2 regions of the Streptomyces sp. NPDC000134 genome follow, and region 1 is predicted to be linked to the other one. Evidence: riboswitches for the same ligand, from Rfam matches in the RefSeq annotation. Region 1 holds a riboswitch; the other holds the start of a gene.
The links. Region 1 has a riboswitch for cyclic di-AMP ahead of ACFY32_RS06160 (transglycosylase SLT domain-containing protein). Riboswitches for the same ligand answer to the same signal wherever they lie in the genome.

Region 1 (6,888 bases):
ACCAGCCGGACGATCCACTCCTGGGCGAACCGGTCCCGGCGCCCGGTCCTGCGGTACTGCGCCGACTTCCACGCCATGAGGGTGCGCAGCGCGGCCGGGTCGCGCTCGTCGAACACGAACCGCACGTCCCCGACCTGGCGGCCGAGCCGCCGCTCCTTGGCCAGCGTCGTCTTCAGGAACTTCGGCGACCGGACGCGCAGCGCCCGCGCGTACGCCGCGTAGCCCTGGGCGAGGTCGACGACGTGCGCGGCGTGCCGCTCGGCGGCGTACGGCGTGAGGACGGCCTGGTCCTCCTCCAGGTTGTCGAAGGCGAAGCCGGACAGCGCGCAGGCCCGCAGCAGTGCGCGGGCGTCGGGCGCGGGCCCCTGGCGCAGGACCGCGCCCTGGCGGTCCGAGACGCCGAGGCCGATCGCCCGGCCCTGGCCCAGCGGTCCCCGCTCGAACGGCAGGAAACCGGCGGTCTCACCGCCCTCGTGAAGCACCGCCACCCGGGCCGCCGGCCGGACCCGGCCCACGGCGACGGCGAACTCCGGTTCCATGAAGGGACTGCGCGGCGACTGCGACTTGGCGCGCAGTTCCCGCCAGTGCTCCCGGTCCCCCTCGCCCAGCTCCTCCGGCCCCAGCACCCGAACGTGTCCGCCGTTCAACCCGACCCCCCGATCAAGTCCCCCTGGCCACAAGGAAGGTACCGTCCGGGGCGACAGTGCGGTAGGTAGCGGAGCATGTTGCCGCCAACCGGTGCACAGGGTTTCAACCGCCTTTACCCGCAGATGTGTCAGGTTTCGGGCAGACGCCACCGTCCGAACGGGTCCGGTACGAGCATGAGTCGGCGGGCCCGGGGGTCCGTATTCTCTGATCATGCAGCCCACCGCTTACGCACTCGTCGCCACCGACCTGGACGGGACGCTGCTCCGCGGCGACGACACCGTCTCCGACCGGTCGCTCGCCGCGCTCGCGCGGGCGGCGCGGGCCGGTGCGCGGCATCTGGTGGTGACCGGGCGGCCGGCGCCCCGGGTGCGGACCCTGCTGGGCGCCCTCGGCCGCGGGGGGCTCGCGGTGTGCGGGCAGGGCGCGCAGGTGTACGACGCCGGCGCGGACCGTCTGCTGTGGTCGGTCACCCTGGACCGGGAGCTGGCCGAGACCGCACTCGGCAAGATCGAGGCCGAGGTGGGCCAGGTGCACGCGGCCGTCGACCAGGACGGCGTGGACGGGCTGACGCTGATCGAGCCGGGCTATCTGATGCCGCACCCGGCGCTGCCCGCGGTCCGGGTCGGCCGGCGCGACGACCTGTGGGCGGCGCCGATCAGCAAGGTGCTGCTGCGCCACCCGGAGCTGTCCGACGACGAGTTGGCGGCGACGGCCCGCTCGGTGGTCGGTTCGCTGGCGACGGTCACCATGTCGGGGCCGGGGACGGTGGAGCTGCAGCCGTGCGGGGTGACCAAGGCGACCGGCCTGGCGCTGGCCGCGGAGAGGCTGGGGGCGGGCCCGGAGCGGACGATCGCCTTCGGGGACATGCCCAACGACATCCCCATGTTCCACTGGGCGGCCCACGGCGTCGCCATGGCCGACGCCCATCCGGAGCTGCGCGCGGTGGCCGACGAGGTCACCACGTCGAACGAGGACGACGGCGTGGCCGTCGTCCTCGAACGACTGTTTCCCTGAGGCGCGCGGCCGGGGCCGGTGAGCCTGGAAGGCGCCGGGGTCGGCAGGCCCCGAGGGCGCCGGGATCAGTAGGCGCCGAAGACGTTGTCCATGGAGCCGTACCGCTGGGCGGCGTAGTTGCAGGCCGCGGTGATGTTGGCGACCGGGTCGTACGGGTCCCAGGAGGTGCCCTCGACGTGGTACGCCCGGAAGGTCGGGTCGATCACCTGGAGCAGGCCCTTGGAGGGGGTGCCGTTGATGGCGTTGATGTCCCAGTTGTTGATCGCGAACTGGTTGCCGGACGACTCCCGCATGATGTTGCGGTAGATGCCGTCGTAGGAGCCCGGGATGCCCTTCTCGGCCATGATGTCGAGCGACTGGCGAATCCAGCCGTCGAGGCTGTTGCTGTAGCCGTTCGCCGCGGTCAGGGCGGCGGTGGTGACCGCGGTGGTGGACGTCTCGGCGGCCGGCGCGGCGGACGCGGAGGCGGCGCCGAGGACCGGCAGCGCGAGCACGGCGGCGCCGGTGCCGGCGAGGGCGAGCTTGCGGGCGAGACGGGTGGTCCCGGCGCGGTGCCGGAGGCCGAAAGCAGACATGGTGAGGTCCTCTCCTACGCCTGCGAGGTGAGCTGTCGGGTTCGGGCGGGAGGTGCCCGGCCGCGCCCTCACGGGCACGGCTTCACCCCGAGCCGCTCCGGTCCGGTGACCGGCGCGGCGGCTTACCTGGGTCCCCCGCTCCTGCCGTGCGTGAGTTGGTGGTCAATTGGGTGGGTCCGGGCGGTGGCAGGATTCGGCGTCCGCCCGACAGGCCGGGAACGTATGCGAGAGCACATGTCCGGAACAAGTGCTGGATTCACCCAACGTGCTAGTTGACCTTGGTCTGAGGCATTTGGGATGCTTGATCCTTTGCGACTGCCAAGCCTCAACTGGCTTGTGCGGCAACGGCAGGACGGGTGTCGCCGGGCGGCGGCGCGCGGGGGTGCCGGCGTGAGCCAACTCACTGGCCTCAACAAGCGCGGCAAATCGGGCAATAGGTCCAACTGTGGGTCAACTGCCCCCGACGTGCTTCCGGGTCCGGGAACCGGCGCGGGGCGGGCGGCCGGAGCGGGAACGGGGGTTTGCGTGTCGAATGGGTGACATTCCCGGGTCGCCGGACGTTGGGGAGGGTGGTGGGATCGTCCAGGGCTCCCCGGCGCCGCTGCGGCGCCGGCCGCTCGACGGTGTCGATTCATGTCCGCACATATCAACCGATCAAAAACATGCCGTTCATGATCCGATACCGACCAGCATGTAACGGTGGGCGCTATCGGCGATCGAAACGTGACCGGATACGCTGACTTGAGTGATGGCAGCGACCTATCGACAAACCGCGTCACCGCGTGACCGCCAGTAGACACCAGCAGACAGGAGACCCCACGTGACCGTCGTCGGGCCGTTCGGGCTGAGCGTGCGGGACCAGGCTCTGGAGGCCGATGTCCAGGCCGGATTGGCGGCAGTCGAGGAAGGGTTGCTTGAGGCAACCAAGAGCGAGGTGCCGTTCATCACGGAGGCCGCCCAGCACCTGGTCAAGGCGGGCGGCAAGCGCTTCCGGCCGCTGCTGGTGATGCTCGCGGCCCAGTTCGGCGACCCCTACGCCCCCGGCGTGGTGCCCTCGGCCGTCGTGGTGGAGCTGACCCACCTCGCCACGCTGTACCACGACGACGTGATGGACGAGGCCGCGGTCCGCCGCGGCGTGCCCAGCGCCAACACCCGCTGGGGCAACTCGGTGGCCGTCCTCACCGGCGACTTCCTGTTCGCCCGCGCCTCCCAGATCCTCGCCGACCTCGGCCCGGAGGCGGTCCGGGTGCAGGCCCTGGCGTTCGAGCGGCTGGTCACCGGCCAGATCCTGGAGACCGCGGGCCCGCAGGACGGCCGCGACCCGGTCGATCACTACCTGGACGTCCTCGGCGGCAAGACCGGCTCGCTGGTCGCCGTCTCCTGCCGCTTCGGCGCGATGATGTCCGGCGCCGACGAGACGGTCGTGGACGTCCTCACCCAGTACGGCGAGCGGCTCGGCGTCGCCTTCCAGCTCGCCGACGACGTCCTGGACATCGCCTCCGACTCCCACGAGTCGGGCAAGACCCCCGGCACCGACCTGCGCGAGGGCATCCCGACCCTGCCCGTGCTGCGGCTGCGGGAGCGGGCGGCCCGGCTGGGACTGGCCGAGGACCTCGCCCTGTGCGAGCTGCTCGACTCCGACCTGAGCGACGACGACCGGCACGCCGAGGCGCTGCGCCTGCTGCGCGCCCACCCCGCGCTGGAGCAGGCCCGGCACGACACGGTCCGGTACGCCAAGGACGCCCGCTCGGCGCTGGCCCCGCTGCGCGAGTGCGACGCGAAGACCGCGCTGGTGGAACTCTGCGACGCGGTGGTCCACCGGGCGGGCTGATCCCGCCGCCGACCGGCCGCCGACCGGTCGGACCCCGCCGCCCGGCGCCCCCGTCTCCTCCGCACCCCCTACGGGTCGGGGGAGGCGTCGTACCTTCGTGTCATACCGCAGCAGTACATCGAGTTGAGCCCGCGGTCTGACGCTTCTCCGTAGCCGATTTGGTCAGATAGTCACCACGGAAAACACCAATCCTCACCGATTCGGGTGAGAATGGCGGCTCAGGGTGGACCGGTGCGAGGTCGCAGGAAAGCCGCCGCCGACGACGGAGGTAGGGCACACATGGCACCGTACGAATCCGACGGCAGCACGACCGCCGCCGAGGCCGAGGAGCGGCGCGCGGCGCGCCGGCGCAAGGCCACGCGGTACGTCGTCCCGGTCGCGGTGATGGGCGTCGCCGCGGCGACGATCGGGCTCGTCCCCGCGCTCGCCGACGCCGGCGACCCGGACCTTCCCGACCTCACCGCGCAGCAACTCCTGGAGAAGATGGCCGCGTCGGACACGGAGCGGTTCTCCGGCACGGTCCGCATCAGCACCGACCTCGGGCTGCCGGACCTCGGCGGCCTGGAGAGCGGCCTGCTGTCCGGCGGCCCCGGCTCCCCGTCGGCCTCCGGCCCGGACGGCGGCGGGGACGGCGGTTCCGCCGCGGACCCCTCGGCGAAGCTCACCGAGCTGGCCACCGGCAGCCACACCCTGCGCGTCGCCGCCGACGGCCCCGACCGGCAGAAGGTCTCGCTGCTCCAGGACGCCGCCGAGTACAGCCTGATCCACGACGGCAAGGACGTCTGGGGCTACGACAGCGCGTCCAACGAGGTCTACCACTCCACCGTCGCCGCCGACGCCGGCCGGCGGCACGAGAAGGTCCCGGCCACGCCGAAGGACCTCACCGAGGAGGCCCTGAAGGCGGTGGACGGCACCACGTCCGTGACCGTCGAGGGCACCGCGCAGGTCGCCGGCCGCGACGCCTACCGGCTGGTCGTCAAGCCCCGGCAGGAAGGCTCCACCGTCGGTCGGATCACCGTGTCGGTGGACGCGGAGACCGGCACACCGCTGAAGTTCACGCTCACCCCGGCGAGCGGCGGCGCGGCCGTCGTGGACGCGGGCTTCACGAACGTCAGCTTCGCGAAGCCGGACGCGTCGACGTTCGACTTCACCCCGCCTAAGGGCGCGAAGGTCACCGAGGCCGACGAGGCAGCGGCCGAGGCCCCCGCGGGCGGGCAGCGGGCCGAGGAGGAACTGGCCGGGGGTCTCGGCGGGGACCTCGCCGGCGCGAAAATCATCGGCGAGGGCTGGAACGCGATCGCCGCCTTCGACACCGGCGCCGAGGGCGGCCTGCCCACGGGCGACGCCGACGGCGACCTCGGCGGCTTCCTGGGCTCGCTCGGCGACCAGGTCAAGGGCGACTTCGGCACGGGTACGGTGTTCAGCACCCGGCTGGTCAACGCCCTGATCACCGACGACGGCAAGGTCTACGCCGGTGCGGTCACCAAGGACGCCCTGGTGAAGGCGGCGAACGCGGCGAAGTGACGCCCGCGTGACCGACACGACCGACCGGACCGGCACGAACGGCCGGGCTGGCAGGAACGACTGAGCGAGGGAGCCGATGGCCGAGGCGTCCGCCACGGAGCCGCACCGGGGGTCCGCGCCGGGCACGGGGCCCGGGTCGGGCGGGGAGCCCGCCTCGGCCCCGGCGCCCGCTCCGGCCCCGGTGACCGCCCCGGCCGTGATCGAGACCCGTGGGCTCACCAAGCGCTACCGCGGCGGACAGCTCGCCGTCGACGGGCTGGACCTGTCCGTCCCGGCGAGCAGCGTCTTCGGCTTCCTCGGCCCCAACGGCTCCGGCAAGACCACCACCATCCGCATGCTGATGGGCCTGATCGAACCCACCTCGGGCACCGCCCGGGTGCTCGGCCGGCCCATGCCGCGCGCCGCCCGGACCGTACTGCCCCGGGTCGGCGCCCTCATCGAGGGCCCGGCCCTGTACGGCTTCCTGTCCGGCCGCGACAACCTGCTGCGCTACGACGCCGCAGACCCGACCGCCGACCCGCGCACCCGGCGCGAGCGCGTCGCGGCGGCCCTGGACCGGGTCGGGCTCACGGCCGCCGCCGGCAAGAAGGCGAAGGCGTACTCGCTGGGCATGAAGCAGCGGCTCGGGCTCGCGGCGGCCCTGCTCCAGCCTCGCCGCCTCCTCGTCCTCGACGAGCCCACCAACGGCCTCGACCCCCAGGGCATGCGCGAGATCCGCACCCTGGTCCGGGAACTGGCCTCGGACGGCACCACCGTCTTCCTCTCCTCCCACCTGCTGGACGAGATCGAGCAGGTCTGCACGCACGCCGCCGTCATGGCGCGCGGCCGGCTGATCACCCAGGGCCCGGTCGCCGACCTGGCCGCCGGGGCGCGCGGCCGGCTGGTGGTGACCACGCCGGACCCGGGGGACGCGGCCCGGGTGCTGAAGGAACAGGGCGCCGGGGACATCGTGATCGCCGAGGACCGGGTGACCGCCGAGCCCCCCGACCGCGACCTCGCCGAGCTGACCGCGGCCCTGGTGACGGCCGGCGTCCGGGTCCGCGGCTTCGGAGTGGAACGCGCCTCGCTGGAGGACGCGTTCGTGGCGCTGACCGGGGAGGGCTTCGATGTCGCGGGCTGAGATCGGTACGGCGGCGGTACCGTCCGGGACCGGCACGGCCGTACCGGCCGGGACCGGCGCGGACGTACGGCCGCCGCGGGCCGTGTGGACCCTCGGGCTGTTCCGCAGCGAACTGTCGATCACCTTCCGGCGCTGGCGCACCCTGGCCCTGCTGGGCGTGCTGGCCGCCGTGCCGG
Region 2 (6,888 bases), on a different contig from region 1:
GCGGTGACGGCGCCCGCTATCAGCGTCGCGGTCACCAGCGTTCCGGCGGACGCGAGCGCCGCCGTGCTCCGCCTCAGTCGTCTGTTCCTCAAGTGGACCCTCCCCGGACATCCGTGCGATGAATAGGGGGATACTCTCGGCTGTGTGTTCGCTGGGAACAGAGGCGGCGCGGGTTCTTTGCCAATCCGATAAACGGAGAGAGCCGTTCGGTCGACGGAGGGTCAGTCCAGCGCCGCCAGCGCCTCGTCCAGCGCCCGGCGCAACCGCAGGGCGTCCGGGGCGACGGCCGTCAGCAGCACGGCGGGCCCGGCCAGCGGCAGCACCGCGGCGCCCGCCGGGCACACCCGCGCGGCCGGCGGACGCGGGGCGAACTCCGGGCGTACGACGACGATCTGGCCGACGGCGCGGTGTCCCGCCAGGACCGCGGGGCCGTCCCAGCCTCCCGGGGCGCCGGGGCCGCAGGACAGTTCCTGGTCCAGCACGTGGCGGCCGGCGATCCGCACGGTGAGGCGACTGGTGAGGCGGCCCGGCTCCTCACCGGTCCGGCCGAGCACCTGTTCCTCGCGCAGCACCAGGCGGGCCGTCGGCGCGAGGTCGGCCCGGGTGGTGACGTGCAGGTCGCTGCCGGCGGCGGAGATCAACTGCTCGGGCAGCCAGCGCAGTTCGCCGCCGTCGGCGACGGTGAGCCGGACGTCGTAGCGGGCCTCGTCCTTGGTCTGGCCGGGCAGGGCGAGGGTGGCCGCCGCGGAGCCGACGCGCAGCCTGGCGCCCTCGGCGACCTCGGCCTCCACCCGGAGGCGGTCGCCGCCGAGCGGTCCGCTCATCGCCCCGACCAGCACGACGGACGCCTCGCCGGCCGCGCCCCGGGTCCGCCGCGGCGCGAGGGGGCCCTCGCCCGTCAGCACCGGCAGACAGGTGCCGCCCCGTCCGTCGGGGCGGGCGTCGATGCGGGCGGTGGCGGCGACGGCGGCCGTCACGCCGGGGCCGTCCAGTCGGCGAGCCGGGCGCGCACCCAGTCGGCCACGTCCCGGACGCCGGTCTCCTGGCGCAGCGACTGAAGGACGACGGGCAGTTCGCCGCGCTGCGCCTTGGCGTCGGCGGCCATCCGGGCGAGGTCGGAGCCGACGTACGGGGCGAGGTCGGTCTTGTTGACGACGAGCAGGTCGGCGGTGGTGACCCCGGGGCCGCCCTTGCGGGGGATGTCGTCGCCGCCGGCGACGTCGATGACGAAGATCTGCGCGTCGACCAGGCCCTTGGAGAAGGTGGCGGTGAGGTTGTCGCCGCCGGACTCGACGAGGATCAGGTCCAGCGGGCCGGCCGCGTCCTCCAGGTCCTCGACGGCCTCCAGGTTGGCGGAGATGTCGTCCCGGATGGCGGTGTGCGGGCAGGCCCCCGTCTCCACCGCGCTGATCCGCTCGGGCGGCAGCACGGCCTCCCGGAGCAGGAACTCGGCGTCCTCGCGCGTGTAGATGTCGTTGGTGACGACCGCCAGGGACAGCTCCTCGCGCAGCGCCCGGCAGAGCGCCGCCACGGTGGCGGTCTTGCCGGACCCGACGGGTCCCCCGAGCCCGATCCGCAGCGCCCGCCGGGTGCCGTCGGGCCGGCGGGCGTCGGCGCTGAGGGCGACGGGGCCGGAGTGGGAGTGGTCGAGATGCATGGGAACGGCTCCTCAAGGTGGGTGGCCCGTCCGGGGCGGGGGGACGGGCGGGGCGGACGGGGACGGGCCCCGGGGGGGCGGGACCGGTGGGGACGGGCAGGGACGGGCCGGGGGGACGGGCAGGGGACGGGCCGGAGGGACGGGCAGGGGACGGGTCGGAGGGGACGGGCCGGGGACGTCGCCTTAGGACGCGAACAGTCGTGCGGGCCACCCGGCGTGGGCCTCCGCGAGGATCTCCAGCAGCGGCGCGGACGCGCCGGGCAGCGTCTCGGGCCCCTCGTCGACGGCTCCCCGCGCCGCCGACACCGCCCGGTCCACCACCCGGTCGACCTCCGGTGCCAGTCGCGCCAGCACGCCCGTGGCGTCGAGCGGATCGAGGCTCAGCAACCGCACCGTCGCCGAGGCCGCCCCGCCGACGCTCTCGTACGCCGAGCAGTACGCCGCGTCCGCCGCGCCGAGCCCCGCCGCGCGGGCCGTGAGCCCGAGCACCACCGGCTGGTGGGCGCCCTTGGGGAAGTCCCGGGCGAGGGCGTCGAGTTCGGCGGACGGCCAGGTCGCCCGCGCGGCCCGCAGCAACTGCCGGCCCAGCTTGCGGGCCGCGCCCCGCAGGGCGGGCGAGGGGGTGCGCGCGTCGGCGGCGGCGTCCAGTCGCGCCGGGTCCACGCCGAGCGCGGCGGACGCGGCGAGCGCGGCCGACACCAGCCCGGTGGTGTGCAGCCTGCCCCGGCAGAACTCCTCCAGTTCCCCGGCGCCGGTGATGTGCCCCGCCCGTACCGCCGCCTCGGCGCCGCCGGAGTGCGCGTGCCCGCCGGCGGGGAAGCGGCCGTCGGCCAGGACGAGAAGCGCTGCCCTGGACATCAGAAGAGGAAGTAGCGCTGGGCCATGGGCAGTTCGGCGGCGGGCGCGGCCTCGACCAGCTCGCCGTCGACGTACACGGCGAAACTGTCGGGGTCGATGCGCACCTCGGGCCGCGCGTCGTTCTCCCGCATGTCGGCCTTGGTGACGCCGCGCGTGGAGTCGATCGCCGCGAACCGCTTGCCGAGCGCCAGCCTCTCCGCCAGCCCGTCCTCGATCGCCGAGGCGGTGGCGAAGTTGACCGAGTTGGCGGCCGGGGCGCGGCCGATCGCCCCGTACATCGGCCGGGGCAGGATCGGCTGCGGGGTGGGGATGGAGGCGTTGGCGTCGCCCATCTGCGCGTACGCGATCTGCCCGCCCTTGATGACGAGCAGCGGCTTGACGCCGAAGAACGCCGGTTCCCACAGCACGAGGTCGGCGAGCTTGCCGGTCTCCACCGAGCCGATCTCGCGGGCCATGCCCTGCGCCAGGGCCGGGTTGATCGTGTATTTGGCGACATAGCGACGGACGCGGTGGTTGTCGGCCCGGCCGTCGCCGGGCAGCGCGCCGCGCCGCCGCTTCATCACGTGCGCGGTCTGCCAGGTCCGCATGATCACCTCGCCGACGCGGCCCATGGCCTGGGAGTCGGAGGAGATGATCGAGATCGCGCCGAGGTCGTGGAGGACGTCCTCGGCGCCGATGGTGGAGGGCCGGATGCGGGACTCGGCGAAGGCGAGGTCCTCGGGGACGGCCGGGTTGAGGTGGTGGCAGACCATCAGCATGTCGAGGTGCTCCTCGACGGTGTTGACGGTGAACGGCCGGGTCGGGTTGGTGGAGCTGGGCAGCACGTGCGGCTCGGAGACCACGGTCATGATGTCGGGCGCGTGACCGCCGCCCGCGCCCTCGGTGTGGTAGGCGTGGATGCCGCGCCCGCCGATCGCGGCGAGCGTGTCGCCCACGAAACCGGCCTCGTTGAGGGTGTCGGTGTGGATGGCGACCTGCGCCCCGGTGGCGTCGGCGACGGTGAGGGCCGCGTCGATGGCGGCGGGCGTCGCGCCCCAGTCCTCGTGGATCTTCAGGCCGACCGCGCCGCCCCGGATCTGGGAGAGCATCGCCTCGTGGGAGACGGTGTTGCCCTTGCCGAGCAGGCCGACGTTGACGGGGTAGGCCTCCATCGCCTCCAGCATCCGGGCGAGGTGCCAGGGCCCGGGGGTGACCGTGGTCGCCTTGGAGCCCTCGGCCGGTCCGGTACCGCCGCCGACCAGGGTGGTGATGCCGGACGCGAGCGCCTCGTCGGCGACCTGCGGGCAGATGAAGTGCACGTGCGCGTCGACGGCACCGGCGGTCAGGATTCGCCCGTTGCCGGCGATGATCTCGGTCTCGGGGCCGATGACGAGGTCGGGGTGGACGCCGTCCATGGTGTCGGGGTTGCCGGCCTTGCCGATGCCGGTGATCCGGCCGTCGCGGATGCCGACGTCGGCCTTGATGATGCCCCAGTGGTCGACGATCACCACGCCGGTGATGACGGTGTCGGGGGTGCCCTCGGCGCGGGTGGCCCGGGACTGGCCCATGGACTCGCGGATGACCTTGCCGCCGCCGAACACGGCCTCCTCGCCGGAGTGTCCGGGGCCGCCGGAGCGGTCCTCCTCGATCTCGATCAGCAGGTCGGTGTCGGCGAGCCGGATGCGGTCGCCGGCGGTGGGGCCGAACAGGTCGGCGTAGGCGGGGCGGGAGATCTCAGGCATCGAGGGCACCTCCGGTCTCCCCGCGCAGTCCGGGCACGGTCCGGGCGCCCGCGAGGGGGACGAGTCCGACGTCGACGGGGATGCCGGGCTCGAACCGGACGGCGGTGCCGGCGGGGATGTCGAGCCGCTTGCCGCGCGCCGCGGCGCGGTCGAAGTCCAGGCCGGGGTTGGCCTCGGCGAAGTGGTAGTGCGAGCCGACCTGCACGGGCCGGTCGGCGGCGTTGAGGACGGTCAGCCGGGTGACCTCGCGGCCCTCGTTGTAGACGATCGGCCCGTCGGCGAAGAGGATCTCTCCGGGAATCACGGCGTTCCCCCTCAGACGATCGGGTCGTGGACGGTGACGAGCTTGGTGCCGTCCGGGAAGGTGGCCTCGACCTGGACGTCGTGGATCATCTCCGGGATGCCCTCCATGACGTCGTCACGGGTGAGCAACCGGCGTCCGGAGGCCATCAGTTCCGCGACCGTGCGGCCGTCCCGGGCGCCTTCCAGGACGTGCGAGGTGATGAGGGCGACCGCCTCGGGGTGATTGAGCTTCACCCCTCGGGCCCGGCGCTTCTCGGCGACGTCGGCCGCCACATGGATGAGCAGCCGCTCTTGCTCGTGCGGGGTCAGTTGCACGTCCCACCTCACAGTCTTCGCACCGGACCGCGACGGGTCCGGCTGCCGCGCGGCCACCGGGGAGAAGTCGCAGGTGACCGGGTCCGCAGGCTAGTTGCGCCGCGTTTCGGTCACGTTAACCCAGTAATGATCAAGGTCCGTTGCTCCGGGTTACTTCTTGATAGTCCTTTTGCCTGGACCTGACCCGGAGCCGCCGGTACGTCATCTGTGACGTCGGGACGGCCCGCTCCGGTCGGCGGCGCGGCGTGCCGGGGGGGCACCCCGCCGCCGTCCGGCGGCAGTTGGCGCGGCGCCCGCCCGGACCGCCGCGCGGGGTGTCCGGATCGGGGGCGGTCAGGGCCGAACGGGGTACGGCCTTTCGGCGTACGCACACGCCGTTCTCCGGGCCCCTCCGGCTTGCGCGACGCGCGTGCCCCACCAGCGCGAAGAGCCGCTCCGCCGCTGGTCCGGGGAGCCCCGGCCGCCGCGCCGCCGGGTCGAACAGAGCGACTTCCACCCGAACGGGTGAGTGGTGAGTAACAACACAAATCCCCGGTTCCGTTGGGAATTTCGGACGTAAGTGCGTCAAGATCCCTGACTGACGACAAGACCCCGCCGCAGCGGCGGGGCGATCCGGGCGGACGCCGAGTCCTGCCGCCGCCCGGATGACCGGTCGACAGGAGTGGATCGGCAGGAGTGGAGGACCCGAGCATGACGGGTCGCCGGTACGGCCGTCTTCCGCGGAAGGCGCCGGGCCGAGCAGCCCTTGGGGTGAAGCCGCACTCGTGCGGCCGGGCAACTTCGCCAGCCCGAATCCGACAGGTCATCCTTCACAGGCGGCTGACGAAGGGTTGCGCATGACTGCGCTCAATCGTGTCCCGTCGCTCATGGCCCGTGCCGGTACGGCCTCGGCCCTCACCATCGCCGCCGTCGGCGGCTCGATCGTGGTTCCCGGCATCGCCGCCGAGGCCGCCGCGGCCGCCCCTGCGACGAAGGCGCTGAAGATCGCGGCCTCCAAGAAGGGCGCCCCGTACCGCTACGGGGCCACCGGGCCGTCCCGGTTCGACTGCTCCGGGCTGACGCTGTACTCGTTCAAGAAGGCCGGCAAGAAGCTGCCCCGCACGGCGGCCCAGCAGTACAACAAGACGCGCCACATCTCCGCCGGCCACCGCAAGGCCGGGGACCTGGTGTTCTTCCACTCCGGCCGGAGCGTCTACCACGTGGGCATCTACGCCGGCAAGGGCAAGATCTGGCACGCCCCGAAGACCGGGGACGTGGTGCGCCTGCAGAAGATCTGGACCAGGAGCGTCTGGTACGGCCGGGTCAAGTGATCCGGCCGGGCCCGTACGGCCGCAGGTGACCGCCGCACCGTCGCGGACGGTCGCGGGGCCGCGTACGGGCCTGTAGGGGCCGCTCGGGGGCTTGACACGCGCCCGAGCGGTTACCCGTTCGGCATGGCCGACCACCGTCCCTGTACCGCCCGCAACGAGACGCCGCTCCAGCGCGCCGACCGCAACTTCGTGGAGCTGCTCCAGGAACTGCGGGTCACCCAGACGGGGGTGCAGATCCTCTTCGCGTTCCTGCTGTCGCTGGCCTTCACCTCGCGCTTCACGGAACTCGACACGTTCCAGCGGGCCGTCTACGTCGCGACGCTGCTGCTGGTGGTGCTGGCCGCGACGCTGTTCACCGCGCCGGCCGCGCTGCACCGCTCGCTGTTCCAGCAGGGCGCCAAGCCCCGCATCGTGCAGGTCTCCTCCCGGCTCGCCTCGGCCGGCCTGGGCGTCCTGGTCTTCGCGTTCACCGGGTCCGTGCTGCTCGTCGTGGACGTCACGACCGGCCGGGCCGGCGGTCTGGCGGCGGGGGCGGCGACGCTGCTGGCGTGCCTGGGGCTGTGGGGGCTGCTGCCCCGGCTGGTCCGCCGCGCCGGGCTGACCGCCGACCGCGGTGCCGGGACCGCCTCGACGGGGTCCGCGGAAACCTCTTCGGACGCCGCCCCGAACGCGCCCTCGAACGCCGCCTCGGAGGCGTCCCCCCATACCACCACGCGGGTCGCCC

Region 2: another riboswitch for cyclic di-AMP. It lies ahead of ACFY32_RS14030 (C40 family peptidase); the one in region 1 lies ahead of ACFY32_RS06160 (transglycosylase SLT domain-containing protein).

What each region holds. Positions count from the first base shown of each region.
Region 1 is NZ_JBIAZN010000003.1:288,175-295,062, reverse strand. Features, by position in the region: gene ACFY32_RS06170 (GNAT family N-acetyltransferase) at 1-626, opposite strand, end outside; gene ACFY32_RS06165 (Cof-type HAD-IIB family hydrolase) at 859-1,662, shown strand; gene ACFY32_RS06160 (transglycosylase SLT domain-containing protein) at 1,728-2,237, opposite strand; cyclic di-AMP (ydaO/yuaA leader) riboswitch at 2,242-2,408, opposite strand; gene ACFY32_RS06155 (polyprenyl synthetase family protein) at 3,058-4,068, shown strand; gene ACFY32_RS06150 (outer membrane lipoprotein carrier protein LolA) at 4,348-5,592, shown strand; gene ACFY32_RS06145 (ABC transporter ATP-binding protein) at 5,669-6,712, shown strand; gene ACFY32_RS06140 (ABC transporter permease) at 6,699-6,888, shown strand, end outside.
Region 2 is NZ_JBIAZN010000008.1:122,344-129,231, reverse strand. Features, by position in the region: gene ACFY32_RS14065 (alpha/beta hydrolase) at 1-92, opposite strand, end outside; gene ACFY32_RS14060 (urease accessory protein UreD) at 222-977, opposite strand; gene ureG (urease accessory protein UreG) at 974-1,657, opposite strand; gene ACFY32_RS14050 (urease accessory UreF family protein) at 1,841-2,515, opposite strand; gene ACFY32_RS14045 (urease subunit alpha) at 2,515-4,236, opposite strand; gene ACFY32_RS14040 (urease subunit beta) at 4,229-4,540, opposite strand; gene ACFY32_RS14035 (urease subunit gamma) at 4,552-4,854, opposite strand; cyclic di-AMP (ydaO/yuaA leader) riboswitch at 5,466-5,687, shown strand; gene ACFY32_RS14030 (C40 family peptidase) at 5,691-6,164, shown strand; gene ACFY32_RS14025 (DUF6328 family protein) at 6,288-6,888, shown strand, end outside.